Regions from separate parts of the Nocardia goodfellowii genome, predicted to be linked through region 1. Evidence: riboswitches for the same ligand, from Rfam matches in the RefSeq annotation. Region 1 holds a riboswitch; each other region holds the start of a gene.
What was found. Region 1 has a riboswitch for cobalamin ahead of BJ987_RS03525 (CbtB domain-containing protein). Riboswitches for the same ligand answer to the same signal wherever they lie in the genome.
Positions count from the first base shown of each region.

Region 2: it holds a riboswitch for cobalamin, as region 1 does, so the genes downstream of both, metE (5-methyltetrahydropteroyltriglutamate--homocysteine S-methyltransferase) here and BJ987_RS03525 (CbtB domain-containing protein) in region 1, are expected to answer to the same signal.
Region 3: it holds a riboswitch for cobalamin, as region 1 does, so the genes downstream of both, BJ987_RS32655 (FecCD family ABC transporter permease) here and BJ987_RS03525 (CbtB domain-containing protein) in region 1, are expected to answer to the same signal.
Region 4: it holds a riboswitch for cobalamin, as region 1 does, so the genes downstream of both, BJ987_RS13035 (ABC transporter substrate-binding protein) here and BJ987_RS03525 (CbtB domain-containing protein) in region 1, are expected to answer to the same signal.

Region 1 covers NZ_JAGGMR010000001.1:861,784-868,853, forward strand. The annotation lists gene BJ987_RS03510 (HhH-GPD family protein) at 1-199, shown strand, start outside; gene BJ987_RS03515 (alpha/beta fold hydrolase) at 196-936, opposite strand; gene BJ987_RS03520 (antibiotic biosynthesis monooxygenase family protein) at 1,002-1,313, shown strand; cobalamin riboswitch at 1,384-1,539, shown strand; gene BJ987_RS03525 (CbtB domain-containing protein) at 1,571-1,765, shown strand; gene BJ987_RS03530 (CbtA family protein) at 1,756-2,538, shown strand; gene BJ987_RS03535 (hypothetical protein) at 2,574-3,071, shown strand; gene BJ987_RS03540 (OsmC family peroxiredoxin) at 3,135-3,575, opposite strand; gene BJ987_RS03545 (SRPBCC family protein) at 3,628-4,080, opposite strand; gene BJ987_RS03550 (DMT family transporter) at 4,095-4,418, opposite strand; gene BJ987_RS03555 (FMN-dependent NADH-azoreductase) at 4,420-5,067, opposite strand; gene BJ987_RS03560 (TetR/AcrR family transcriptional regulator) at 5,165-5,779, shown strand; gene BJ987_RS03565 (ABC-2 transporter permease) at 5,815-6,663, opposite strand; gene BJ987_RS03570 (ABC transporter ATP-binding protein) at 6,660-7,070, opposite strand, start outside.
Region 2 covers NZ_JAGGMR010000001.1:3,230,375-3,237,444, reverse strand. The annotation lists gene rsmD (16S rRNA (guanine(966)-N(2))-methyltransferase RsmD) at 1-387, opposite strand, end outside; gene BJ987_RS14575 (pyruvate carboxylase) at 384-3,788, opposite strand; cobalamin riboswitch at 4,047-4,317, shown strand; gene metE (5-methyltetrahydropteroyltriglutamate--homocysteine S-methyltransferase) at 4,466-6,715, shown strand; gene BJ987_RS14565 (TetR/AcrR family transcriptional regulator) at 6,860-7,070, shown strand, end outside.
Region 3 covers NZ_JAGGMR010000001.1:7,035,222-7,042,291, forward strand. The annotation lists gene BJ987_RS32645 (WXG100-like domain-containing protein) at 1-1,715, shown strand, start outside; gene BJ987_RS32650 (alpha/beta fold hydrolase) at 1,716-2,882, opposite strand; adenosylcobalamin (AdoCbl) riboswitch at 2,981-3,110, shown strand; gene BJ987_RS32655 (FecCD family ABC transporter permease) at 3,186-4,217, shown strand; gene BJ987_RS32660 (ABC transporter ATP-binding protein) at 4,214-5,053, shown strand; gene BJ987_RS32665 (ABC transporter substrate-binding protein) at 5,077-6,099, shown strand; gene BJ987_RS32670 (hypothetical protein) at 6,123-6,506, shown strand; gene BJ987_RS32675 (DUF2786 domain-containing protein) at 6,588-7,070, shown strand, end outside.
Region 4 covers NZ_JAGGMR010000001.1:2,918,002-2,925,071, forward strand. The annotation lists gene BJ987_RS13015 (DUF4822 domain-containing protein) at 1-55, opposite strand, end outside; gene BJ987_RS13020 (class I SAM-dependent methyltransferase) at 104-742, opposite strand; gene BJ987_RS13025 (SigB/SigF/SigG family RNA polymerase sigma factor) at 891-1,724, opposite strand; gene BJ987_RS13030 (arabinofuranosyltransferase AftB family protein) at 2,174-4,009, shown strand; cobalamin riboswitch at 4,097-4,225, shown strand; gene BJ987_RS13035 (ABC transporter substrate-binding protein) at 4,264-5,856, shown strand; gene BJ987_RS13040 (ABC transporter permease) at 5,867-6,841, shown strand; gene BJ987_RS13045 (ABC transporter ATP-binding protein/permease) at 6,838-7,070, shown strand, end outside.

The DNA of each region.
Region 1 (7,070 bases):
CCGGCAGGCCCGCGGCCGGCTGCTGGACGTGCTGCGGGACGCGAGCGGGCCGGTGGAGCGGGTGCGCTTGGATCTGGCGTGGACCCGGGATCCGGGTCAGCGTGCTCGCGCGCTGGATTCGCTGCTGGTCGACGGGCTGATCGAGCAGACCGCGGACGGACTGTTCGCGCTGGCGGGCGAGGGCAGCCCGGCCGGTTAGAGGACGCGGCGGAGGAAGTTCTCGACTTCGGCGCGGTAGGCCTCGGGCTGGTCGTCGTGCACCAGATGCCCGGCCTCGGGAATCAGCGCGTGGGCGGCATTGGCGTTGACGGCGGCCATCTCCCGCATCTGGCCCGGCGGCGTGATGCTGAATTCGCCCTCCAGCAGCAGGATCGGTGCGCGCACCGCCCGCCACTCCGCCCAGAAGTCGCGGCTGCCCCATTCCTCGGAGATATCGCGGAAGGTGCTGACCGCGCCGTGTAATCGGTAGCCGTCGGGGCCGTGCTCGAAGGAGTTCAGGAAGTAGCGGCCCGCCACCGGGCCGAAGAACTCCAGCACCGCGTCCGCGTCCGGGAACGGCTGCGGCCAGGCCTCGATCATGGCGGCCCAGTGCGCGGCGGTACGGCCCCGGAAGTCAGGGGCGATGTCCTCGACCACCAAGGCGCGCACGCGCTCCGGGTGCCGCGCCGCGAACACCCAGCCGTGCAGGCCGCCCATCGAATGCCCGATCACCACCATCGGTTCGGCGATGCTCGCGGTGGCCGCGGTCAGGTCGGTGACGAACGCCTCGGTGGTCAGCTCCTCCGGTGCGGGCCGCCCGTGGCCGGCCGCGTCGAAGGTGTAGACATGCCCGTACCCGCGCAGCCAGTCCAGGTGATCACCCCAGGTGCGAGCGCTACCCATCAACCCATGCAGCAGCAGGATCGGCACCCCGGCCCCGCCCTCATCGAACAACACCAGCCAGATTCTGCCCCATCGGAGCGCGGCGGCGCGCTCTCCCCGACCCCGCCTAGACTCGGCCCATGGCTGTTGTGAAGATCAATGCGATCGAGGTTCCGGAGGGCGCGGGCCCGGAATTGGAGAAGCGGTTCGCCCACCGTGCGCACGCGGTGGAGGGTTCGCCCGGGTTCCTCGGCTTCCAGCTGCTGCGTCCCGTCGCCGGGGACAACCGGTACTTCGTTGTCACCCAGTGGGATTCGGAAGAATCCTTCGCGGCGTGGCGGGACGGCCCGGCCCGCGCCGCGCACGCGGGCAGCGGCGACAAGAAGCCGGTGTCGACCGGAGCGTCGCTGCTCGAGTTCGAAGTCGTCATGGACGTCTCCCCCAAATCCTGATCCGCTCGCACGGGTCGCCCGGCACGCCACGGCTCGCCGGGCGTTCTGCTGTGCCCGATACGCCCTGTTGACGGCAGCGGCCGGAGCCTGTCACAGTTCGAAGGACAGACGCGAGGGTGATGCGGTAATCCGGTGTGAAGCCGGAGCGGTCGCGCCACTGTGATCCATGCACCGGGTTGTCCAGGTGCCGGGAAAGCCAGACACCGGCACCCATCGCACGGACTACTCGACGGGACGCGTATCCCAAGGAGGAACTCATGGCCATCGCGCATATCCCCACCCGGACTTCCGATTCGCCGGCGACCGTGCTCGTCACGGTGGGTGTCGTTCTGCTCGCACTGCTCACGCTGTACCTGGTCGGCTTCGATCAGGGCGCCATCTCGCGCAGCGGGATGTTCCTGCATGAGTTGATGCACGACGGACGGCATCTGCTGGGGCTTCCGTGCCACTGAATTCGTCCACTCCGCAGGCTGCCGGCCCCCTCGCCGGCACTCTGAAAACCCTGCTTCTGCGTGGCCTTCTGGCCGGGTTGATCGCCGGCTTGCTGGCGGCCACGGTCGGCTACTTCGTCGGCGAGCCGAAAATCGAAGCGGCCATTGCCATCGAGGAAGCCGCCGGGGGTCATGCGCACGGCGTCGAGGAAGAGCCGCTGGTGAGCCGCACCGGCCAGCGGGCCGGTCAGTTCCTGGCACTCGGACTGGCCGGACTGGCGCTCGGCGCGATCTTCGCCGCGGTCGCGCATGTCGGACGCCGCCACACCACGATGCCCGGCCCGGCCTTCGCGCTCGCTCTGGCGCTGGGCGGCTGGGCCGCGATCGTCGCGGTGCCGTTCTTCAAATATCCCGCCAATCCGCCCGCGGTGGGTGACCCGGAGACCATCGGCGACCGCACCTGGCTGTGGGTGGCCGCGGTGGTCCTCGGGCTGGTCGCGGTGGGCGCGGGCGTCTTCGTCCACCGGCTGCTGCACGCGCAGCCGGGCAGCTTCCGGTTGATCGGCGCGGTGGCCGCGTTCGTCGCGATCGTCACGGCCGGATACCTCGCGCTGCCGGGCATCGACGAGGTGAAGGCCGATTTCCCGGCCGGTCTGCTCTGGGAGTTCCGGGTGTCCTCGCTCGCGGTCTCGGCGACGCTGTGGGCCTGCCTCGGCCTGGCTTTCGCGGCCCTGACCGAGTTCGCCACGCGCACTAGCTCTCCCGTACGAGACGGGGCCGCTACCGCGGGTTGATTTCCGTCCGGGATTTCGAGGGCAGTGTCGGTTTCATGACCGGCACTGCCTTTACCGTGTGGCCCGAACGCCTTTCGCTCGCACCGATCCGGGAACCGGCGCGGGCCCCGCGCTCGGTGTCGCTGGCGTTCAGCGCGCTCGTCGTCGCCCTGCTCGCGGGAGTCGCCGAGGCGATCGCCCAGGCCGCATTGCTGCTGGAGAGCTCCGGCGCCGAGCTGGGCGACATCGCGACCGCGCTGCTCATGCGCGGGGCGATCTATCTGGTGGTGCTGGCCGTGGCCATCCGGATGACGCACGGCGACCGCTGGGCCCGCGTCGCGCTGACCTTCGGCATCGGCGTCCTGGGCCTGGCATCGCTGCTCGTCGAACCGATCCGGGCGGTGCTGTCCGCCGACGACCTCGGCACCCTGTTCGACGACGTCACCGCGAGCGGCGTCGGTATCGCGATCTTCCGTGCCGGCCATGTGGCCGCGGTGCTGGTCGCGATCCCAGCGATGTACCACCGCACCGCGCGGCCCTACTTCCGCGCCTGACGCCACCGCACGGCTCCCCGCGCACCGGCACCCGGTGCGCGAAGAGCCAAGCGGCAGAGTCGATTACGCGAGGGCCGCGTCGAGCGAGATGTGGTCCACGCCCGCCAGCGCCTTGCTCACCGGGCAACCGGCCTTGGCGGCGGCCGCGGCGGCGGCGAACCCGTCGGCGTCCAGGCCGGACACCCGCCCGCGCACCGTCAGCTTGATGCCGTTGATCCGGAAGCCACCCGCCGGGTCCGGGCCGAGGGTGACATCGGCGGTCACGTCCAGGCTTTCCGGAGTGCCGCCCGCGTTGGCGATCTGCGCCGAGAGCGCCATCGCGAAGCACGACGAATGCGCGGCCGCGATGAGCTCCTCCGGGCTGGTGGCGCCGTCGGCGGCGTCGGCCGAACGCTTCGGGAACGACACGTCGAACTTGCCGACGCCGGAGCTGGTCAGGTCGACCAGTCCGGAGCCGTCCTGCAACCCACCGGTCCAAGCCGTGTGCGCGGTACGTGTTGGCATTACGGTCCTTTCACAATTATTCGATCCGTCGCAAAGAACCTACTCGCCGTACTCAGACCGCGAGGCCGGTACGGCGATCGAGCTGTTCGAGTACCAGCGGCCACGCGGCGCGGTGCCGATCACGTGCTGCCTCGGTAGGAAATCCGGAGTGCCGCAAGCGAAGTCGGATACCGCGCGGTTGATGCACGAACTCGATGCTGACTACGGTTTCGGCGCCCTCGGTGCCGTCCGCCCCGGTGACCCAGGTGAACTCCACCAGCCGGTCCGGTTGCAGCCGTAAGAAACGGCCGTAGTGCGGGCTGCGTTTGCCCTCGACCTCGGTCTCGAAGAAGAACGGTTCGTTCACCGCGGGCTTCATGAGCACCGAGCCGGGCGCGGCGAACCAGATGTCGAAGCCTTGCGTCAGGGCCGCGTAGAGCAGACCCGGCGGCGCTGCCATCACCCGTTCGACAGTGAGCTGGTGCGGTCGGTCGGACAGATCCGGTATCCGAACTGGCTGATCCATTCGACCGACCATACTCATCCCTCGGGATTGGTGACCCGGGCCAGCACGATGCCGCCGAGAATCAGGGCCAGCGAGAGCATCCGGCCCGCGCTGAACGGGTCCCGATGTACCAGCACACCGAGCCCGATGGCGCCGACCGCGCCGATTCCGGTGAAGACGGCGTAGGCGGTGCCGACCGGCAGGGTCTGCATGGCCCGCGAGAGCAGGTAGACCGCGAGGGCGCCGAGCGCGAAGCACACCAGCGTGGGCAGCGGTCTGGTGAAATTCTCCGTCGGCTTGATGCTCTGCGACCAGACGATCTCCACCAGCCCGGCGAGGCCGAGGACGACCCAGCTCATGTCAGTACTCCTTGCCCAATCGACGGGCCGCCGCCAGCGCGGCCCGGTAGGAATCGTCGTGCTGCGCGCGCAGGTGGGCGAGTGCCGGATCCTGACGCGAGTTGGCCAGTTCGGCGTTGAGGAAGACGGAGTCCTCGACGGCGAAATGGCCGGCGAAGAAGTCGCGCAGGTAGCGCTCCTGATAGTCGAACCGCTCCTTGGGCGCACCGGGCGAGTACGCCCCGCCGCGGGCGGTGACGACCACGAAACGAGTGCCGGCCAACGACATTCGCGGGAAGGTGATCTGGTCCAGCCAGGCCTTGAGGCTCGCCGGGATCGAATAATTGTACATCGGGGTGCCGATCAGGACCACGTCGGCGGCGCGCACCTCGGCGAGCAGCGGCACGACGACCGCCCATGCGGCGCGCTGGGCGGGGGTCTCGGCCAGATCCGGCAGCCGGTCGAGATCCGTTGTCTCCTGGGCGAGTACGTGATCGCAGAGTTCGGTCCATGCCTCGTCGATGAACGGGACCGGGTCGGCGGCGAGGTCGCGGTAGCGATAGTCGCCGTCCGGATGCTGGGCGCGCCAAGCCGCGGCGAAGGCGGAGCCGAGTTCGCGGCTGAGCGAGGTGCGGCGGGCGCTGGCGTCGAGGTGCAGCAGGGCGGTCATGAGTTCCTCCATAAGTGGACGTTGTGTCCGTTTCGCGTCTACGCTAGAACAGAACCGGACATTGTGTCCACTTATTCCGGAGGTTACGGTGATCGCTATGAGCCCAGCGGATCGCAACCTGCTCGCCACCCCTGGCGACGCCGCGCCGCCCGAACGCGCGGACGCCGCCCGGAACCGGAGCCGGATCCTCGCCGCGGCCGCGGAGCTGTTCGCGCGCCGCGATCCCCGCACCGTCACCATGGACGACATCGCCAAGGCCGCGGGCGTCGGACGGGGGACGCTGTACCGGCGGTTCCCGAATGTCGGCGCGATCGCCCTGTCGCTGCTGGACGAGCACGAACGGGCCATCCAGGAACAGTTGCTGCGCGGCGACCCACCACTCGGCCCGGGTGCGCCGCCCGCGGATCGGCTCGCCGCGTTCTACGCCGCCATGGTCGAGTTACTCGACGGCCATGCGCATCTGGTGCTCGGCGCGGAAACCGGCAGTGCGCGGTTCGGCACCGGCGCCTACCAGTTCTGGCGCGTCCATATCGGCACGCTGCTCCGCGAAGCCGCTGTACCGGAAGCGGATTCGCTGATCGAACCGTTGCTCGCCCCCGTCGCCGCCGAGGTCTATCTCCAGCAGCGCGAACGCGGACTCGGCAACGAGCAGATCGCGGCCGGGCTCCGGCGGCTTGCCCACGCCGTCTTGGGCACACGCGGAAACCGCTGACAGCTCAGCTGCCAACGATTTTCGATCGCACCGCTTCAGACGAGGTCACGCCTGCGCACGAGCCACATGGTTCCCACCGTGCAGGCCACCAGGTAGATCGCCAGCACCACAAGCGATTCCGCGCGGGACAGGATATCCAGCACCCCCGGGGTCGGCGGGCCGTCCACGGTGCGCATCGCCCCGGCCAGCGAACCGGCCGCGGTGCCGGGCAGCCGGTCCGTCACCGCCTCGAGCGGGCCGAAGATCCCCGAGACGCCACGGAGCAGGTTCTCCACCACCAGCACCCACACCAGACCCAAACCGACCGCCAGGGCCGGGCCACGGGCGATGGTGCCGATGAGCGCACCCGCCAACGTCCACATCCCGAGAATCATTGTGCCGGTGAGAATCCCGTTCAACGACTGCGCCGCCGCGGGCAGCGCGAGCGACTGCGCTTGCGACACCGCGATGAGCGAGGAAACCGCCAGATCGGCCAGGAATGCCGCGCACACCACCGACACCACCACCACCGCCAGGTTCAGCACCACCCCGCCGATCGCGCTGATCCGGGTCGGCCCCTGGGTGAGCACGGTTTTCCAGGTGCCCCACCCGTAGCCGCTGCCCATGACCAGCGCGCCGAGAATGAGCATCAGCGCGCCGCCGAACATCGCCATGCCCTGGGTGAACACCTCGGGTACCGCTGCGGGCAGCATCTGTTGCAGCAGAACCTCTTTCGGCAGGTTGTCGGACATGGCACTCGGTTCGCCGCCGGTGTAGTCCAGATAGTTGAACAGGTAGCTGAAGGTCAGGTTCAGCAGAATCCAGGTGCCGAGAATGATCCAGAACGCCGGCCACTTCCGCAGGCGCAGCATTTCCGCCCTGGCGCTCGCCAGCAAGTCGCTCATCTCACCGTCTCCAATTCGGTCAATTCGAAAAAGACTTCTTCCAAGGACTTCTCGTCGACGCGCAGTTCCAGCAGATCAGCACCGGCCGCCACCACCGCGCGGGCCGCCGCGGGCGCCGCCGCCGCGCCCGCCTCGATGCGGATGCCCGCGGCCGTCAGCAGCACGTTGCCGCCCAGCGCGTCGCGCACGGCGGGGAACGCCACCTCGAGCGGCTCGGCCCGCAGCAATAACGTGGCGGCGCCGCGCAATTCGGCCACCGTCGACTCGGTGCGCAGTGTGCCGCCGGAGATCACACCGACCCGGTCACAGATCTCCTGCACCTCACTGAGCATGTGGCTGGACAGCAGCACGGTGTGCCCGTCACCGGCCAGTGCGGTGATGAGTTCGCGCATTTCGGCCATGCCCGC
Region 2 (7,070 bases), 2.4 Mb from region 1:
GACCGTTTCGGTGTCGACGTCATAGGGCGGGTCGGAGAAGACGAGATCGAATTCACCCGAGCCGCCCCGTTGCAGCACCGAGGCGACCGATCCCAGGCGCAGTTCCGCGCCCGGCAGGCCCAGGGTCCCGATGTTGCCCTGCACGATGGCCGCGGCTTTGCGGTCGGATTCGACCAGCAGGGCGTGGGCGGCGCCACGGGAGATGGCTTCCAGGCCGAGCGCGCCGGAACCGGCGTACAGATCGAGCACCCGGACACCGTCGAGGTCCAGGCGCGCGTCGATGGCGCTGAACAGCGCTTCGCGCACCCGGTCCGAGGTGGGCCGGGTGCCGGCGGGCGGCACCCGCAGGCGCCGCCCGCCGGCCGCTCCCGCGACAATGCGCGTCATTCGGCGGCGGCCTCCGTGAGCGCCAGCTCGACCAGCAGGTCGCCGCCCTCGACCTGCTGCACCGTCGCGATGGCGACGCGCGCGACGGTGCCGGCGCGCGGCGCGGTGATCGCGGCTTCCATCTTCATCGCCTCGATGGTGCCGATGGTGTCGCCCGCCGAGACCGAATCCCCTTCGGACACAGCCAGAGTCACGACACCGGCGAACGGGGCGGCGAGGTGGCCGGCGTTGGACTTGTCGGCCTTCTCGGCGACCGGGACGTCGCTGGCGATGGACCGGTCCCGCACCGCGACCGGACGCAATTGGCCGTTGAGGATGCACATGACGGTGCGCATGCCGCGGTCGTCGGGTTCGGAGATGGCTTCGAGGCCGATGAGCAGGGTGACGCCCTTCTCCAGCTGGACGCGGTGCTCCTCACCGTGGCGCAGGCCGTAGAAGAATTGGTTGGCCGACAGCCCCGAGGTGTCGCCGTACTTCTCCCGGTGTGCCTCGAATTCGGCGGCGGGGCCGGGGAACAGGAGCCGGTTCAGGGTGGTGCGGCGCTCCAGCGACGTGCCCGCCAGACCGGCTTCGTCCGCCGGGGTGAGTTCGGTTTCCGGTTTCGCGGGCCCGCGACCGGCCAGGGCCTTGGTGCGGAAGGGTTCCGGCCAGCCGCCCGCCGGGGTGCCGAGTTCGCCACGGAGGAAACCGATTACGGAGTCCGGAATGTCGTAGCGGCCGGGGTCGGCGGCGAATTCCTCCACGCTGACGCCGGTGCCGACCAGCGCCAAGGCGAGGTCGCCGACCACCTTCGAGGACGGCGTCACCTTGACCAGGCGGCCCAGGAGCCGGTCGGCCGCAGCGTATTTCGCCTCGACCTCTTCGAACTGGTCCCCGAGTCCGAGCGCGATGGCCTGCTGCCGCAGATTCGACAGCTGACCGCCGGGGATCTCGTGGGTGTACACCCGGCCGGTGGGAGCGGGAAGCCCGGATTCGAAGGGGGCGTAGACCTTTCGCAGCGCCTCCCAGTACGGCTCCAGGTCGCAGACATTCTGCAGGTTCAGGCCGGTATCGAATTCGCTGTGCGCGGCGGCGGCCACGATCGCGGACAACGCGGGCTGGCTGGTGGTTCCGGCCATCGCCGCGCTCGCGCCGTCGACCGCGTCGGCACCCGCCTGCCAGGCGGCGAGGTAGGTGGCCAGCTGCCCGCCAGGAGTGTCGTGCGTGTGCACGTGCACCGGCAGATCGAAGTTACTGCGCAGGGCGGTAACGAGTTTCGTGGCCGCCGGTGCGCGCAACAGGCCCGCCATGTCCTTGATCGCGAGCACGTGCGCGCCCGCGTCGACGATCTGCTCGGCCAGCTTCAGGTAGTAGTCGAGGGTGTAGAGGGTCTCGTTCGGGTTCGACAGGTCACCGGTGTAGCTCATCGCGACTTCGGCCAGGGTGCTGCCGGTTTCGCGGACCGCGTCGATGGCCGGGCGCATCTGGTCGACGTTGTTCAGCGCGTCGAAGATCCGGAAGATATCGATACCGGTCGCGGCCGCCTCGGAAACGAAAGCGCGCGTGACCTTTTCGGGGTAAGGGGTGTACCCAACGGTGTTGCGGCCGCGCAGCAGCATCTGCAGGTTGATGTTCGGCACGGCTTCGCGCAGGGCGGCCAGGCGCTCCCACGGGTCCTCGTACAGGAAGCGCAGCGCCACGTCGTAGGTCGCGCCGCCCCAGCATTCGATGGACAGCAGTTCCGGCGTCATCCGGGCGACGTGCCCGGCCACGGCCAGGAGGCCGCTGGTGCGGACGCGGGTGGCCAGCAGCGACTGGTGCGCGTCGCGGAAGGTGGTGTCGGTGACGCCGACCGCCTTCTGCTCCCGCAGCGCCTGGGCGAAACCTTCCGGGCCGAGGCGCAGCAGCTTCTGCCGGGAACCGTCCGGCGGCGGCGCGCTCGAGTCGATGGCGGGCAGTTTGTCGTGCGGGTAGACGGCGCTGCGGCGTTCCCCGTGCGGCTTGTTGACGGTGATGTCGGCCAGATAGTTGAGGATCTTGGTGCCGCGGTCGGCCGAGCCGCGCGACGTCAACAGCTGCGGACGCTCGTCGATGAACGAGGTGGTGACCCGGCCGGCGTTGAAGTCGGCATCGTCGAGCACCGCGAGCAGGAACGGGATGTTGGTCGTGACGCCGCGGATCCGGAACTCGGCGAGGGCGCGCCTGGCTCTGGCGGCCGCGGCGGGCAGGTCGCGACCGCGGCAGGTCAGCTTCACCAGCATCGAGTCGAAGTAGGCGCCGATCTCCGCGCCCAGGTTCGCCCCGCCGTCCAGGCGGATGCCCGCGCCGCCCGGAGTGCGGTACGCGGTGATGCGGCCGGTGTCGGGGCGGAACCCGTTGGCCGGGTCTTCGGTGGTGATCCGGCACTGCAACGCCGTGCCCCGGATGGATACCGAATCCTGGCTCAGGCCAAGGTCTTCCAGGCTCTCCCCGGCGGCGATGCGCAGCTGTGACTGCACCAGATCGACATCGGTGATCTCCTCGGTCACCGTGTGCTCGACCTGGATGCGCGGGTTCATCTCGATGAAGACGTGGTTGCCGCGCTCGTCGAGCAGGAACTCCACGGTGCCCGCGTTGCTGTAGCCGATCTGCCGCGCGAAGGCCACGGCGTCGTTGCAGATGCGTTCGCGCAGCGCCGGGTCCAGGTTGGGCGCGGGCGCGAGTTCGATGACCTTCTGGTGGCGGCGCTGCACCGAGCAGTCGCGCTCGAACAGATGCATCACATTGCCGTGCTGGTCGGCCAGGATCTGCACCTCGATGTGGCGCGGATTGACCACGGCCTGCTCGAGAAACACGGTCGGGTCACCGAAGGCCGACTCGGCCTCGCGGGACGCGGCCTCGATCGATTCGCGCAGCTGCTCGGGTTCGGCGACGCGGCGCATACCGCGCCCGCCGCCGCCCGCGACGGCCTTCACGAAGATCGGGTATTCCAGTTGCCGCGCGGCGGCCAGCAGTTCGTCGATATCGGCCGAAGGCGCGCTGGACTTCAGCACCGGCAGCCCGGCGGCTCTGGCGGCCTCGATGGCCGTGGCCTTGTTGCCCGCCATCTCCAGCACCTCGGCCGACGGGCCGATGAAGGTGATGCCTTCCCGGGCACACGCCGCCGCCAGGTCGGGGTTCTCGGAGAGGAAGCCGTAGCCCGGATAGATCGCGTCCGCGCCGGCGGACTTGGCCGCGTCGATGATCGCGTCGATGGACAGGTACGCCCGCACCGGGTGCCCCTGCTCGCCGATCTGGTAGGACTCGGCGGCCTTCAGACGATGGACCGAGTTGCGGTCCTCGTAGGGAAAGACGGCGACCGTCCCGATGCCCAGTTCGTAGGCCGCGCGGAAGGCGCGGATGGCGATTTCGCCGCGATTGGCAACCAAGACTTTCGAGAACATTGACCCAAGGTACCTGGCGCAGAGCACAGCTCCGACACGGATGCGGGCTTCGCGGTCATCTTCACAACCGGGCCTAGCAGGGTTGCGAAGTTGTGGAAATCGCGGCGTCACATCTCACCGTCCGACCTGGGCGGCGGTGCGCGGGAACGATGGACGCGCGGCACAGCGACATCCTCGAGATCGCGCGGAATATTCGCGGCTCGGCTTATGCTGGACAACGCAGCTGGTTTCTCCGGTGCGCGACGAGTTGGAGCCCCGACGTCACGCATCGGAGTCGAGATCCCTCCGCTGAATCGGGGATCGAGAGGGAACCCGGTGAGAATCCGGGACTGTCCCGCAGCGGTATGCAGGAACGACCGCCGTCATCGAGCACTGGACCGGCCCGTCGCCCGACCGCCACCCTGGTGGGGTCGTCAGCGGAGTCGGGTTGGTCTGGGAAGCGACGGCCAGTAGGTGAGCCCCCGCCCGGGGGTCGGCCAGAAGGCCCGTGCCCGCAAGTCCGAAGACCTGCCAGCTGTGCCGGATACGCCGTATCCGGCGGCCACCGCCTCGTGGAATGGGCGCGCGGACCACCAGTGCTGACGTTTCGGGCTCCGTTCTTCGCGGTTGCCGAAGTGTCCGCTCGGTGCTGCCCGCCCGAACGGCGATGGTTCACGACCCACACAGCACTGGAGAACATCGTGACTGTTACTTCTTCTCCGTTCACCGCAACGGTTCTCGGGCTCCCGCGAGTCGGACCTCGTCGGGAACTCAAGCGAGCCACCGAGTCCTACTGGGCCGGGCGGCTGGACGCGGCCGGGCTGCACGACGTCGCCGCCGCGCTACGTCGCCGGCAATACGACGAATTGGCCGCCGCCGGAATCGATTCGGTGCCGGTCGGCACCTTCTCCTACTACGACCAGATGCTCGATACCGCCGTGTTGCTCGGCGCGCTGCCGCCGCGGGTGGCCGGGATCGAGGACCCGCTGGATCGCTATTTCGCCGCGGCGCGCGGCACCGACACCATCGAACCGCTCGAGATGACCAAGTGGTTCGACACCAATTACCACTACCTGGTGCCCGAAATCGGTGCGGACACAGTCTTTTCGCTGCACGCCGACAAGCTGCTGGCGGAACTGGCCGAGGCGATCGCGCTCGGCGTCCCCGCTCGTCCGGTGGTGATCGGGCCGATCACGTTCCTGAAACTGGCGAAAGCGACCGGCGGCGCGGCACTGAACCGTCTCGATGAACTGGTGCCGCTGTACCGGGAGTTGTTGCGGCAGTTGGCCGCGGCCGGGGCGCAGTGGACGCAGATCGACGAACCGGTGCTGGTCACCGATCTCAGCGCCGCCGAAATCGAGCTGGTGCGAAGCACTTACGCCGAACTGTCGGCCGAGTCCGAGCGTCCGGCGATCCTGGTCGCCACCTATTTCGGTCGACCCGGCTCGACGCTGGACGCTCTGCTGGAAACCGGAATCGAGGGCGTCGCCGTCGATTTCACCGCGATGGCGGCGGCCGATGTTCCCGCGGTGGACAACAAGCTGCTGGTGGCCGGTGTGGTCGACGGCCGCAATGTGTGGCGCACCGACCTCGATCAGGCGCTGGCCACAGTGAGTGGCGTGCGCGCGTCGGCGGTGGCGGTTTCGACCTCCTGCTCACTCCTGCATGTCCCCTACACGCTGGCGGCCGAAACCGGGCTGGACGACCAGCTGCGATCCTGGCTGGCCTTCGGTGCCGAGAAGATCGCCGAGGTGCGGCTGCTGGCCACCGCGCTGCGGTCGGGCCCGGAGTCGGTAGCCGCCGAATTGGCCACGGTCCGTGCCGCTCTGGACTCGCGCCGGAACGACCCGCGGCTAGCCGACCCGCAGGTGCAGGCCCGCCTGGGTGCGCTCGGCGCGGACGCCGACCGGCGCACACCCGCCGCCGAACGCCGCGCCGGCCAGGCCGAGCACCTGCACTTGCCCGTCCTGCCGACCACCACGATCGGGTCCTATCCCCAGACCTCGGCGATCCGGCTGGCCCGCGCGGCCCTGCGCAAAGGCGAGATCGATCAGGCCGAATACGTCCGGCGGATGCGCGCCGAGATCGCGGAGGTGATCGCGCTCCAGGAGAAACTGGGCCTGGACGTGCTGGTGCACGGCGAGCCCGAACGCAACGACATGGTGCAGTACTTCGCCGAACAACTCGACGGGTTCGCCACCACCGAATCGGGCTGGGTGCAGTCCTACGGCACCCGCTGCGTGCGGCCGCCGATCCTGTACGGCGATGTGTCGCGGCGGGCACCGATGACCGTCGACTGGATCAGCTACGCGCAATCGCTCACCGACAAGCCGGTCAAGGGCATGCTCACCGGTCCGGTGACCATTCTCGCCTGGTCGTTCGTGCGCGACGACCAGCCGCTCGCCGACTCCGCCGCCCAGGTGGCACTGGCGATCCGCGACGAAACGGTCGACCTCGAGGCAGCGGGCATCCGCATCATCCAGGTCGACGAACCCGCACTGCGCGAGCTGCTTCCACTGCGTACCGCCGACCAGCCCGGCTATCTGGATTGGTCGGTGCGGGCCTTCCGGCTCGCCACCTCGGGCGTCGCGGACACCACCCAAATCCACACGCACCTCTGCTATTCGGAATTCGGTGAGGTCATCGACGCCATCGCGGGATTGGACGCCGACGTAACATCGATCGAGGCGGCACGCTCCCACATGGAGGTGCTCGACGACCTCAACGCCGCAGGCTTCGACCTCGGCGTCGGCCCGGGCGTCTACGACATCCACTCCCCCCGGGTACCGAGCGTGGACGAAATCACCGCCGCTTTGCGATCCGCGCTGAAAGCCGTTCCCGCTGAACGCCTCTGGGTGAATCCCGACTGCGGGTTGAAGACCCGCGGCGCGGTCGAAGTGGAAGCCTCGCTGCGCAACATGGTGGCTGCCGCACACGCGGTTCGCTAGACGAAGGACCGGCCGCAGGTTCGCCTGCGGCCGGTCGGCACCAGCTCGGTATCCATGCCTGCCGCCTCGATTCGGCGGCTCCAGGCGAGCCAGGGCGCTGAGTCGGGCTTGTTTATGACTGACCGGTCATTCATAATTGAGGGCATGCCGAAGATTGTCGATAAGGTCGCGCGGCGCGAGGAGATTCTCGATGCCGCGGTGAAGGTGTTCGCGCGCAAGGGGTTTGCGGCCTCGCGTATCGAGGATGTGGCGGTGCAGGCGGGGATCGCCAAAGGCAGCGTATATCTGTATTTCGACAGCCGGAGTGCGTTGCTGTCTGGGGTTTTCGAAAGTTACGCCACGAAGTCGGCGCGCG
Region 3 (7,070 bases), 6.2 Mb from region 1:
AATATCCCTGGTTCCGGCAGGGACAAACGAACCCCCAACCCTTGCACGACGATCCGTTGCTGTTCCAGACACCGGACGGTAGTTTCGTCGACTACCACTACCCGCTGCATCACCAGGGACAGGATCCGATCAGCGACCAGGATTCCGTCGATGTGTTGGCCGGGCGACACGAGTCGCGCGATCGCCGATCCTGGAACCACCGGCATCAGCGCTCGAACATTTCACCGGAAAGCGATATCGATTCACTGCGGGAACAGCAGAAGCTGCTCCAGCAGCGCTGGAATCGTCTGCAAGAGTGGACCGTCGAGCAATACAACTGGATCGATCAGCATCGCGACGCGGTCCTCGACCGCATTGTGGAACACGCGGTGGACGACCCGGATCGGTACTCCGGCGGCGACAAGCGCACCTGGATCTTCTCGACAACCACCGACCGATGGGTGCGCGACCACGACGGTTCGCACATGCCGCGGCGTCCGGACGGCTCCACCTGGTTGCGCGACACAGCGGGCGCTATCCGACCGAAAGCCGAACTGCGGGCAGCCCTCGAACAAGTTCTCGATCATGCGATCAGCAATGAATACCGATTTGCCGCCGATCGGCACCGGCGCGCGCGGCTGGATCCCGTACCGGATTTCGTCGCCGCACTCAACCGCCTGGAGAACGGCGTGCCGCTACGCGCGGACATCCTGATGCTCGAAGATCTCCTGCACGAAGCCGGCTATCTCGCCGCCAAACCCGATAACACCTGGGAGGACGCCAACCGGAACGGGAAGACTCTCGGTTTCGACTGGGACAAGAACCGTCCCGAACTGAACGGAGGCGACAGCTGGGACGTGAGCCGCGAGCCGATGCCTTGGATACTCGATGAATCGACGCGCTGGCGGCCGTGGCAGCACGATGGCCGAGTATGGCGCCACAACGTCGGATTCCGTTCGGCTTGGTCGCTGTTCGGGATGTTCACCGGGCGCCGGCGAGAAGGAATCCAATACCCCGGGCTCACACCGCCGTCAACAGCACCGGTGAACACGTGTGTATCCGATTCACTGGGGCGGATCGAGGCGGATCAGCGGGACGCCGACATTTATGTCCCACCCATCCAGCCACAGAATCCCGCGGGATTCCCATGGCGCGTCGTGCGACAGTTCCTGCGGGGTGCGCGACCGGAAGGGTTCGGCGGGCCAGGCGATCGCGGCCACGCGAAGTTGGTCGACGGCCTGATGCGGAAGGGCAGAGCCGGGGCGATCGCCTGGGTGCTCGACCAGCGCACGACGGTGGACCAGCACGGCGTAGGCGCACATGCCTACACGGTGAAATATCTGGGCGGCAACAGTTTCGAAGTCGACGGCCGGACAGCGTCCTACGACGGGACCGACGAAACCGGCCGGGAGTGGTTCCGCACCGAGAACGGTGACCGGAAGTCGCTGGCCGAGTTGGTCGGCGGCACCCGCGCGGAAACCGTCGCCACCTGGGCGGCAATGTGGAACGACAGTCGAGTCGTCACCGGTGTGGGTGATCTGTCGACGCCCGAGCCCGACGATCGGCTACGCATCGGCCAGGCCGCAGACGAGAACCCGGAGCACCGAGACCACGCGGAACAGGCACGCAGTTCGCCGAGGCCACCCGCCTACGAGGTGGCGAGGCCGGACAGTGCGGCAATACCACCGGCACCCGACCCCGACATCCCGTTCACCCTGGGCGGCGAATCACGCTGATCAGCGGAAGGCGGCCGCGCCATCGGCTTCTCGCGCCTGCTCTTGATAGCGCCGCACAAACGGCAGCACCTGGTCGGTGATCACCTGGTTGTATTCACGCGGCCGCTGAATCGGGTTGGCGTGACCGGTGTTTCGCGGGTTCACCACCAGCAGTGTGCCGTCTACACCGCCGGCCCGCTCGATCAGCACCTGGTGGGAATATTCGACGTCGACGACTCGGTCGCGTTCGGCGTCGCGGGGGCGCAGGTACACGATTGCCGGTCGGGGCTTGCCCTCGAAAGGGCGGGACAGGGCGTCGAGGTCTCTGAGGGCGCCGCCGGCGACGATCGTCAGGAACTGCGATTCGATGAGTCCGTTGCTGGCGGCGTCCTCGGAGAAGATTTTGTCGTGCAGGACGCGTTCGATCACCTCGCGTAGTTCGGGCATCCGGATGCCCGGTGCGCCGTTCAGGCCGCGGTCGACGAATTCGCCGCGGCGAGCGTACATTTCGACGATCAGGCGCAGCGTGCGGCTTTCCCGCGCGCCGGGTAGCCAGCCCATCCAGCGCACCATGTCCTCGCCGCGGCCCCGGCTCTCCTCGCGGACCGCGTTCAAATCCATGGGGGTGCAGTCCAGCAGCACGCCGACCAGGCGGCGGTCGCTGCCGGTGTGGATGTGCCGGGCGACCTCCAGTGCGATGACCCCGCCCATGCTGTGTCCGACCAGCACCACGTTCTTCAGGCCGGACATGAGCGCGGCGCGGACGATCAGATCCGCGATGACTTTGGTGTCGATGCCCCGGTTGTCGTATTTGATCGCCCACACCACGCCGAGTCTGCTCAGCGACGGCAGGGCGGCGGCGGTGTTGCTCGCGTTCAGGTTGCCGAGTCCGACCAGGTCTACGACGACGGAGTCCCAGTTGCGCTGGTCGGCGGGGGTGGCGACGGGCAGGATCGCCGGTTCGGTTCGGGCCAGCCGGGCGCGTTCCGGTGCGATGTCGAAAGTCCAGTACTGGGCGAACACGACCAGCACGGCAACGAGCACGACGCAGAGCCGGACCAGCGTCAGCCGGGTGCGGCGCAGCGTCGTCCAGTCGTGGCCGAGACGGGTGTCCCGCCAGCGGGCCCGGCGTCGCGCGTCGTCGTAGTCGGTGACGGTGGACGGGTGTCGATCGTCCAACAGCGACATCACTCCACTGTGTCTCGGAAACGGGTGGTCCGCCAACGGACTTACCGGTGTCAACGGGGATAAACCCGACGCCGACCGGGAACCAGACCAGCGGTAAGGTTTCACCGTCATTCCCGGCGGGTGCGGGAATCCGGTGCAAATCCGGAACGGTCGCGCCACTGTGATCGTCCTCATCGGGCGAAAGTCAGACCTCCCTCGCCGGGACGAACTCTGGAAAGGCCGCGACTTGCCTAATGAGAAACGCCTCGCGCAGCGATCCGGCGGCAGACGCCGAGCCCGGCTCCAGCCCCGGACATACCGCTGATGGTCCGTATTCGAACCGCGGTGGCCCTGCCGGCCCTCGCGGCAATGCTGCTGTGCGCGATGGTGATCGCCACCGGCTTCGGCGCCGAGACGCTTCCGGTCTCGGCAGTGGTAGACGTGCTGCGGCACCGCATGGTCGGCGGCACCGCGGTCGACCTCAGCCTGGACACCATCGTGTGGCAGCTCCGGGTGCCGCGCACCGTGCTCGCCGCGATCGTCGGCGCGGGCTTGGCGCTGGCCGGGGCGGCCATGCAAACCCTGGTCCGCAACCCACTGGCCGACCCGTACCTGCTGGGGGTGTCCTCCGGGGCGGGTGTCGGCGCGGCTGCGGTCATCACGTCCGGGTTGTTCGCGGGCGCCGGAATCTGGGCGCTGTCGGCCGGTGCCCTGGTCGGCGCGTTCGCCGCGGCGGCGATGGTCTTCGTCATCGCGGTCGCGCAGGGCGGATTGACGCCGCTGCGGCTGGTCCTCACCGGCACTGTTCTCGGCTCGGCGTTCGCCGCGTTCAGCAGCTATCTGATCTTTCGTAGCAAGGATCCGGCCGCTGCGCAGTCGGTGCTGTTCTGGCTGCTCGGCAGCCTCGCCGGCGCGGACTGGACCAAGCTCGCCCTGCCGCTGATCGTCGTCACGCTCAGCGGCCTGACGCTCTATATCGCCAGCGGCTGGCTGGACGCCCTGACCTTCGGCGCCGACACCGCGGCCTCCATCGGCGTCCCGGTCAAGCAGTTGCGGATCGCCCTGTTCGTTCTGCTCGCCATCCTGGTGGGCGTACTCGTCGCGGTCTCCGGCGGTATCGGCTTCGTCGGCCTCGTCATTCCGCACGCCGCCCGTCTCGTCGTCGGTCCTCGCCACCGCGATCTGCTGCCCGCCAGCGCACTCTGCGGCGCGTTGTTCTTGGTGATCGCCGACGCCGCTACCCGCGCACTCGGCCGCCCCACCGAAATCCCGGTCGGCGTCCTGACCGGACTGATCGGCGCACCGGCCTTCCTGCTCCTACTGGGCCGCCGGCGCTACAGCTTCGGGGAATCATGAAGCGCGTCTTCGGTTTCCGCGAACGCCCCGCGACCGCGGGACCGCGGGCGATCCGCGACGGTGCCGGTGTGACCGCGAAAGCATTGGCGTGTGCCGCGGGGAAACGGCCCGTCGTCACCGATGTCGCGTTCGACATCGCACCCGGGGAAGTGGTCGGCATCGTCGGCCCGAACGGCAGCGGCAAGTCGACGCTGCTGCGCGTACTCGCGGGGGTGCAGCGGCCGCTGCACGGCCGGGTCCTCGTGGGCGGTACCGCGCTGCATGACCTTTCACCACGACAGCGAGCGAAGACCGTCGCCATGGTCGCCCAGGACGAGCGCCCGCCCGCGGATCTGCGCGCGGGTGAAGTCGTGGCGCTGGGCCGCACGCCGTATCTTCCACCGTGGGGGGCAGGGTCTCCCCGAGAGCAGCAGGCTATCGACGAAGCCTTGGCCGCAGTCGATTTGGCCGGTTTCGCCGACCGTCCGGTGCATCGCCTCTCCGGCGGCGAACGACAACGGGTGCTGCTGGCTCGCGCACTGGTGCAGGACACCCCGGTGCTCCTGCTCGACGAGCCGACCAATCATCTCGACATCACCCATCAGCTCGAATTGCTCGCGCTGACACGGACTTTGAACCGTACCGTGATCATGGCCCTGCACGAGCTGTCGCTGGCCGATCGTTACTGCGATCGGATCCTGGTGCTGCACAACGGCATCGCCCACCCACTCGCGGCGCCGGAGACCGCGCTGCGTCCCGAGGTCCTCGAGACCGTGTTCGGCGTACGCGCCATTCGCGTCCCGCACCCGGAGACCGGCGAGTCGCACCTCCTGATCACCCCGACCGCGTCCGTGTGACGTACTCGCGAAAGGCAATACCGATGCGGAACTCCCTCCGAGTGCTTGCCGCCACCGCGCTGACCGCCACCCTGGCAGCCTGCGGGAACCCGGCACCCGCCGCCGGAACTCTGACCGTCCGCAACTGCGACGCCGACGTCCAGTTCCCGGCGAAAGCGCAGCGGATGTTCGTCAACGACGGCAATCTGATCTCCATGGCTCTCGCGCTGGGCGCGCAGGAGCAAGTGGTAGCGGTGTCGAGCATCCAGCGGGATGCCGAAACGCTGCGCAAGCACTACGGCGACGTCGTGGACAGCTTGAAATCGGTTGCCCCGCAGTATCCCTCGCGCGAGACCGTGCTCGCGCAGCGGCCCGACGTCATGCTGGCGGGCTGGAACTACGGCTACGACGAGACCAAGAACCTCACGCCCGCGGCGCTGCGGAACGACGGCGTGGCCGCCTACGTCCTCACCGAAAGCTGCCGCCAGCCGGGTGCGGGCGCCCGCGGCATCGTGGAGCCGTGGTCGGCGCTGCGCACCGACCTCGACAATCTCGGCGCGATCACCGGCCGCACCGGCCGTGCCGCCGAACTCATCGCCGATCTGGACCGGCGGCTCGCCGCCCTGCAAGCCGCGCCGCGGCCCGAGCGCGAACCCGCCGTCTTCCTGTTCGACAGCGCCAGCGACACCATCTTCTCCAGCGGCAGATACGGTGCGCCGCAAGCCATCCTGACCGCGGCGGGCGCCCGCAACATTCTCGACGACGTCGACGACACCTGGACCAAGGTCTCCTGGGAGCGGCTCGCGGCTTCGGACCCCGACGCGATCATGTTCGTCGACTACCCCGAGCAGACCTTCGCCCAGAAAGTGGACCTGCTGCGCGGCAAACCCGGCATCAATCAACTCCGCGCCGTCACCGAGGGTCGCTTCCTGAACCTGCCCTACGCCCTGTGGACCAGCGGCCCGCTCAATATCGATGCCGCCGAACAAATCCGCAAACAGCTGGAACGCTGGAACCTGGTCCCGGCCTCCACAGTCACCGCGCGGACCGACGACGCCGTTCGCTGATCATTACTCCGTAGAGTCGGTGCATGGAATTGCAGTTCGACATCCAGCCCGCTCCGCCGTTGCCATTGACGCCGAGCTGCACGATCTATACCGGCACAGTGCGGCTCGCGATCAAGGGCCGGTTCTTCGAGTCCCTGAAAGCACCGGCCGACGAGTTCGGTGTGTTCGTGCCGGACGTCCCACCGCTGCCCGACGGCGCGCCGGAGCCTCGCGTGTGGGCGGAGGCGTATGTCGCGAGTTGCGTGTCCACACCTGGCAGCGGCTTTCCTTCCGGTGTGCAGCGCACGCGGGCTACCTATCTGGCTGATCCACGCGGCGGCGACTCCCGCTGGCTGCATCTCGGCGGTGCCGCCTACATCCGCAAGGGGATCACTCTCGGCTACCGAGTCACCGTCCAGAACCCCTAGCTGACCGGGTGCTCGCCGGAGCTGTCGGTGGCTGACCGTACCGTGCAGGTACCGCACCAACCGATGATGAGGGGGCCGCACATGGGCAAGAAGCCGAATCGTGCGCATCGGGCGGCCAAGCAACAGGCGCGCCGGGCCGGTTCCGATTTCTGGCTGGTACACGGCGGGGCAAGCCCGCGGACGCCGGAGCAAGTCGCCCACGCGCTCACAGCCGCTGCCCGGGAAGCCGCGCGGGGTGACACCGCCGTCGCCACACAGTTCGCCGCCGAACTCGCAGGCCGCGATCCGCTGACACCACAGCTCGAACACGGCGCGCACCTGGCTGGGCAGCACGTCATCACCCAAGTCTTCGCGAACGGCTGGCTCCCCACCGACGTCCTCGAGGCCGCCCGCCGCCGGGTCGACGAATTCGCGACGAGCTATCTCACCGACGTGCTGGCTACCTACGTCGAGCCCTACCCTGCCGCCACGATCGACCAGACCTGGCAGGCTCAACTCGAATCGGCGGGAGCCCACGTCTGGTGGTCCGCGGCGCGACCGCACCTGAGCCAGTGGGCCGGCCAA
Region 4 (7,070 bases), 2.1 Mb from region 1:
GGCCGACCGCGGCGATGGCGGCGGTCACGATCGTGAACCTTTTCCAATCGGTCATTCAACCGATGCTAGCTATTGGACAGCGAACTGGATTCCGGATCAGTTGCTATGCGGTCGCGATTTGGCCGGATGCGGCCGCGCGCGAAAGCACCGCGACCATAAAGTCTGATTCGTCCGAAAAGGGACGCAGGTCCCAGGTCGAAAATCGCGAATCGACCGTGAGTCCGGCGGTTTCGGCGTCGGCCAGGAATTCGGCGAACTCGTAACCGCGGTCCGCGCCGAAACCCACCACCGCTCGGCCGGCGGGGGCGAGATGGCGGGCGAAACCGGTCAGCGTCGCGACCCGGGTGGGCGGCGCCAGGAATGTCATCACGTTGCCCGCGCACACGATCGCGTCGAAGTCGGCGGCGATGCCGCGACCGGGAAGATCCACTTCGGCGAGATCGCCGACCAGCCAGCTGGGTCCGGGATAGTCCTGTTCCGCCGCGGCGATCAGCACCGGGTCGACGTCGACGCCGACCACCACGTGCCCGGCGCGGTGCAGATAGCCACCCACGCGTCCCGGGCCGCATCCGGCGTCCAGAACCCGGCTGCCGCGCTCCAGCATCGCGTCGATCAACCGCGCCTCGCCGAAGATGTCCGCGCCCTCGGCGGCCAATGTGCGGAACCGCTCCACGTACCACGTCGAATGCGCGGGGTTGGCGGCGGTGAGGTCCTCCCACTGACTACGGGTGCGTCCGCTCATCGTCTGTTCCTCCTGGCTCGGGCCCACGTCCGGTTCACTGTGCCAGTACCTGCCGCGCGCCGCATCGGCGGTCGTCGGCGTGCAGCGGCTGCCGTCGGGTGATCAGGAGTCGGTTTCGCTCACCGTGTGCCGCGCTCGGTCAGGCGCACTACGCTGCGGAACCCAGGCCGAGAGCTCGCTCCCGCAGGCTGGTCAGCATGCGCATCAGGATTCGCGACACCTGCATTTGGGAGACGCCCAGGCGGTCGGCGATCTGGGCTTGGGTCAGCGATTCCCGGTAGCGCCAGATGAGGAGTTGTCGTTGCGCCGGGGTGAGTTCGGCGATCAGCGGGCCTACGGTCATCGCCTCCTCCAGGAGGCCGTAACAGCGCTCGTCGTCGCCGAGCCGTTCGGCCAGGGGCAGCTGTGCACCGGAGTCGTCGGCGGCGGTCTGGTCGAGGGAATCCGCGACATAGCAGTTGGCGGCCAGTGTCGCCTGGGTGATCTCGGTGATATCCGTGGCGAGTTCGGTCGCGAGTTCGCTGGTGGTGGGCATGCGGCCGTGTCGTTGGGCGAAGGCTTCGGTGGCCGGGCCGAGCATGGCCCGGGTTTCCTTGGCTCGGCGTCCCACGCGCAGCGCCCAGGTGTGATCGCGGAAGTACCGGCGCACCTCGCCCATGATGGTCGGGATGGCATAGCCCAGGAATGACGAGCCCAACGTTGGATCGAAGCGGTCGATGGCTTGCAGTAAGCCGACGCGCGCGACCTGGACCAAGTCTTCGGAATCGGCGCCCCGTCCGGCGTAGCGCTGTGCGATGTGATCGGCCAGCGGCAGTGCCTGGCACGCGATGCGGGCGCGCAGCGCGCGGTGGCGCGGGTCGGTGGGGTCGAGCGCGGCGAGTTCGGCCAAGGCGGGCTCGAGGTGCTCGTAGTCGTCACATTCGACGGCGACCGGAGGGTTAGCGGCGTCGGATGGTCGATGTAGAGCGGTCGAGACCGTCATATGAACTCCTATCCTCCGAGTTTCGCTGCACGGCAGCGGATTTCGTTCGACCGGAGCCACGGTGGAAGTGCCGGTTCTGCTCGCTGCCCGCAATCCAGGCTAAGCGCGGTGGCGGGATTTTCGACAACAAATCGGTCACGATAGCTATCGTGCAGCAAATCACATTTGAGCAGCTAATGTGGGTGGGCGCTGACGGTCTGAACGGGGACCGGAAGCGTGGCGTGTGCCAGGACCGGCCGGAGCCGAGCGTCCGCACGGATAAGCGGCACAACTACGGCTATGCGACGCGGCTGATATGGCCTTCGATGCAGAGCGAAACGCGGACGGCCGGGGCGTTGTGCGTGCACTGACCCCAAGACTGTGGTTTTGAGCTCTCGTCGGCAGGCGCGGTACGGTTCGCCCGTACCAAATTTGGGGGGATTCCGCTGACTCTGATCATTACGCGCGATGTGGTGGAGCCCGAAGGGGTCGCGGGTGTGCCCGTGGCGCAGCGGGCCGGTCGTCTGGCTTTCGCCGGCGGAATCGTGGTCACAGCAGTGCTTTTCGCCGTGGGAGGTTGGAACCGGCGCTGGATCGCCGACGACGGTCTGACCGTGCTGCGTACGGTGCGGAATCTGCTGGCAGGCAATGGGCCGGTCTTCAACGTGGGCGAGCGGGTGGAAGTCAATACGAGTGCCGCGTGGACCTATCTCATCTGGTTCTTCGGCTGGCTGACGCACGCGCGGCTCGAATACGTGGTGCTGGGGATCGCGCTGGCGCTATCGGTGTCGGCCATCGTCTTCGCGATGCTGGGTGCGGCCCGGTTGTGGGGTGTCGGGGGCCGATTGCTGTGTCCGGTCGGCGCTTTGGTCTATATCGCGCTGCCACCGGCGCGCGACTACGCCACCTCGGGGCTGGAGTCGAGCCTGGTCATCTGCTGGCTGGCTGTGCTGTGGTGGTGGTTGATTCGCTGGAGCCGGACCGAGAGGGTCGGCCTGGCAGGGTTTTTCGGCGTCGCGTTCTGGGCTGGGCTGGCTCCGCTGATCCGACCGGAGTTGACGTTGGTCGGTGCGTCGGCGCTGCTGATTCTCCTGTGTGCCCCGTTGCCCGGAAACAGGCTGCGCCCCTGGCTGGTTCGTGGGATCGCGGTACTGGTGTCCGGCCTGTTACCGGTGGCCTATCAGATTTGGCGTATGGGCTATTACGGGCTGCCGTACCCGAATACGGCGGTTGCCAAAGACGCGAGCGCGGCGAAGTGGCGGCAGGGGTTCGGCTACCTGTGGAATTTCGTTGAGCCGTATCGGCTTTGGATGCCGCTGCTGGCGCTGGGTGTGGCGGCAGTGCTGACGGTGTGGTCCCGGCGGAACGACGGCTCCGCCCGGATTTCCGGAGGCGCGAAACCGGCGCTGCGAGAGCGCGTGCGCCGGTTCCGCCTGAGATCGCGGTCCCCGGCCGCGGTCGTCGTCCTCATGCTCGGCAGCGGTGCCATGCTGATCGGGTACGAGATCCGCGTCGGTGGTGATTTCATGCACGGCCGCATGCTGCTGCCGCAGCTGTTCTGCTTGCTGTTGCCCGTCATGGTGTTGCCACTGAGTGCACCGGGTACGCGCCGTCTGGTGCTCAGGGCGTTGGTCGCCGGAACCGTGGGCTGGGCGCTGCTCGCGGCCGATGCCACCGCCATCACGTCCGGCAGCAGGATCAGTGCCGCCGGCATCGCGGACGAGCGGCTCTACTACATCCAGACCACCGGTCGTGCGCATCCGATTCGGGCCGAGGACTATCTGGGCTATCCGCGGCTTCGCCCCATGCTCCGTGCGGTGGCCGACAGTCCGAACGGCGGTCTGCTCATCAATTCGCCGTCCTTCACCGCTTGGCACCTCGTCCCGCCGCCGCAGCCCGCCGGGCACACGGTGTTCTATGTCAACCTCGGCATGATCAGCATGAATACGCCGTTGGATGTCCGGGTCCTCGATCCGATGGGTCTGGCGTATCCCCTTGCCGCCCATACCTTCCGGTTCCCGGAGGCCCGCATCGGACACGACAAGAACCTCGACGCGGATTGGGCGCTGGTGGACGCGGGCATGGTGGACCGGCATCCCCGGATGCCCTGGTTCCTCGGCGAGGACTGGGTAACCCGGATCCGAACCGCCATCCGCTGTCCCGAAACCCAGGAACTACTGGCCTCCGCCCGCGCACCGCTCACCGCCGAACGCTTCCGGCGCAATGTCTTCCGGTCGTGGGACTACGCCCGGTATCGCATCGACCGGGTGCCGGAATTGGAGCTCGAGCGCTGCCGGCTCGGCTAACCAGAGGCCCGGCACCACCTGTGGGGGTCGACCCGGTCGGCAGTGCCGGTCCGCGGCGCGGGTCACTGTAGGGTCGGTACCCGGCGTAGGGAACACCGGTGCGAATCCGGGGCTGTCCCGCAACTGTCACCGGGGAGCAATCCGCCGATTCATGGTCACGACCTGCCCAGGTTGGAAGGCCGGCGGAGGTGTGTCGATCCGGGAGCCAGGATACCTGCGCCCGAGGTATCGGGATCACACCCACGAGGATGGCGATGAACAACTACACAACGGATCGGCCCGGACTCGGCCGCCGGAAGTTCCTGCTGGGCAGTGCGGGAGCCGTCGGTGCTGTCGTGCTGGGCACGATGACGACGAGCTGCGGTTCCGAAACCGGTTCGGCCGGTGCGCCGCTGGGACCACCGCGTCCGGGTGGACGCCTGCGTTCGGTGATCGCCGGACGGTCGGCGAGCGCGGATGTCCTGGACCCGCACCAGGCCGGGAGTTCGGCGGGCGGTGCGGTGTCCAAGAACGTCTGGGACAAGCTGGTCGCCTACAACAACGACCTGACCTTGCGCTACCGCCTGGCGCAGTCGCTGGAACCCAATGCCGACGGCAGTCTATGGCGCATCAATCTGCGCCCGGGTGTGGTGTTCAGTGACGGCAGCCCGCTCACCGCACGGGATGTGCTGTGGAGCTTCGAGCGGATGCTCGATCCGGCCAAGAACTCCTCCGGCGATCTCTCCGTCGTCGACATGTCCCGCACGCGCGCAGACGGTGAACTGGGCGTCGTGGTGGCGATGAAATCGCCGCTGGCGGACTTCGGTTCGGTGCTGGCGGGGTGGTACTGCTACATCGTCAAGGAGGGGACCGGGGTCATCGACGGGTCGGCGCTGCCTGTCGGCACCGGTCCCTTCGCGCTGGCCCGCTGGTCGCCGGGCGACCGAACGCTGTTGCGGCGCAACGAGCGATACTGGGACGGACCGGTGTTGCTCGACGAGGTCGAGATCATCCAGATCGCCGAGACCGAAGCGCGGATGAACGCCTTCCTGTCCGGGGAAGCGGATGTGGCGCACGAGATTTCGTACCTGCAGGCGCGGACGTTGTCGAGTGATCCGGACACCACGGTGGTGGTACCGCCGGCCGGTCTGATGGGCGCGTTCCAGATGCGGGTGGACACAGCGCCTTTCGACGATCCGCGGGTGCGTCAGGCGATGCGGCTGGCGGTGGACCGCCAGGCCATGGTGGATTCGGTGTACTACGGCTACGCCGAGCTCGGCAACGACGTCTACGGCAAGGGCGCGCCGTTCTATCACGACAGCCTGCCGCAGCGGTCCTACGATCCGCGCCGCGCCCGCGAATTGCTGCGGGAGGCGGGGCGGGAGAACCTGACGGTGACGCTGCCCACCGCCGACGGTATGCCGGGCATGCTCGAGGCGGCGACGCTGTTCGCGGAGCACGCCAAGCCCGCGGGGATCACGATCGAGCTGGAATCGGTGCCCGCCGACACCTATTTCTCCCAGGTCAGCGGCAAGGCGCCGCTGACCCATATCGGCTGGTGGAATTACAGCCTCGACTACTTCTACGGCCAGACCATGACCAGCGCCTCGCCCAGCAACGGCACCGGCTGGCGGCGGCCGGGTTGGGACGCCACCTTCGCCCAGGCTCGCGCCGCCATGGATCCGCGCCGCCGCGCCGAGCTATATCGGCAACTCCAGGAAGAACTTTGGCAGGAGGGCGGATACATCCTGCACAGCTTCGCCAAACGACCGGATGCGGCGAAGAATCGCGTGGGCGGGGTACGCAACGGCGTGCCCGGCACCGACGACTGGGCGAACTACGCGACCACCTGGCTGGCCGAGCAGTGACCCGCCGGTCGTGATCATCTACGTCATACGGCGCGCCGGGGCCGGGGCCGGCGTGCTGTTCGCCGTCGCGCTGATTGTCTTCCTGCTGTTCGAGACGTTGGATTCGGACGCGGCGACCGTGCTGCTGTCGCGGTCCGGTGCGGGTGACCCCACGCCGGAGCAGCTGGCCGCGCTGCGCGCTCAGCTCGGGCTGGACCGGCCCGCACCGGTGCGGTTCGCGGACTGGCTGATCGGCTTCGCGCACGGCGATTTCGGGAATTCGCTGATCTCGGGCCGCCCGGTCAGCGAGGTGTTGCTCGGGCGCGCCGCGAATAGCGCTGTGCTCGCCGTGAGCACGGCCGCGTTGCTCATTCCGGCGGCGCTCGCGCTGGGACTGGTGGCCGGCGCTCGGACGGGGTCACGCACGGACCGGCTGATCAGCGTGGGTGCGCTCGCGGCGGAATCGGTGCCGCCCTTCGTCATCGGTGTCCTGCTGGTGGCGACGGTCTCGCTGTCGCTGGGTCTGCTGCCCGCCGTCTCCTTGCTGCCGACGGGTGCGAGCGTGTGGAGTCGCCCGGAAATCCTGGTCCTGCCGGTGACCTGTCTGCTGATCGGGTTGCTGCCGCACCCGGTCCGGATGGTGCGGGCGCAGACGGCCGAGGTGCTGGCGAGTCCGTACATAAAAACGCTGCGGCTCAACGGGATCGGTGGTCTGCGCCTGATGCTGCGGCATGTCGCGCCCAATGCCGTGTCGGCGTCCATCCATCCGCTGGCGGGATCGGTCGTCGGGTTGATCGGCGGCGTGGCCGTGGTGGAGACGCTGTTCTCCTATCCGGGTCTGTCCCAGGAATTGCTGCGCGCCATCGAAGCTCGTGATTTTCCCTTCGTCCAATCGGCCGCGATCCTGCTGGCGGCGGTGGGGATCGGGGTCTACCTGCTCGCGGACCTGCTCACCCTGCTGGTGAGTCCGCGCGCCCGGCAGGTCGCGGTGGGGGACCGGCGGTGAAGGGCCGCAGCGGGATTCGTTCGGGATGGCTGCTGGTCACGCTGGCGGTGCTGTTGCTCATCATCATCGGGCCGGTCCTCGCGTCCTATGCGCCGACCGCCGTGACGGGACCGCCGTTCCAGCCGCCGTCGGCGCAGCACCCGCTGGGCACCGATGTGGTCGGACGGGATGTGGCCGCGCGCGTGCTGCACGGTGGTTTGCCGCTGCTGTCGATCGCCGGACCGGCGCT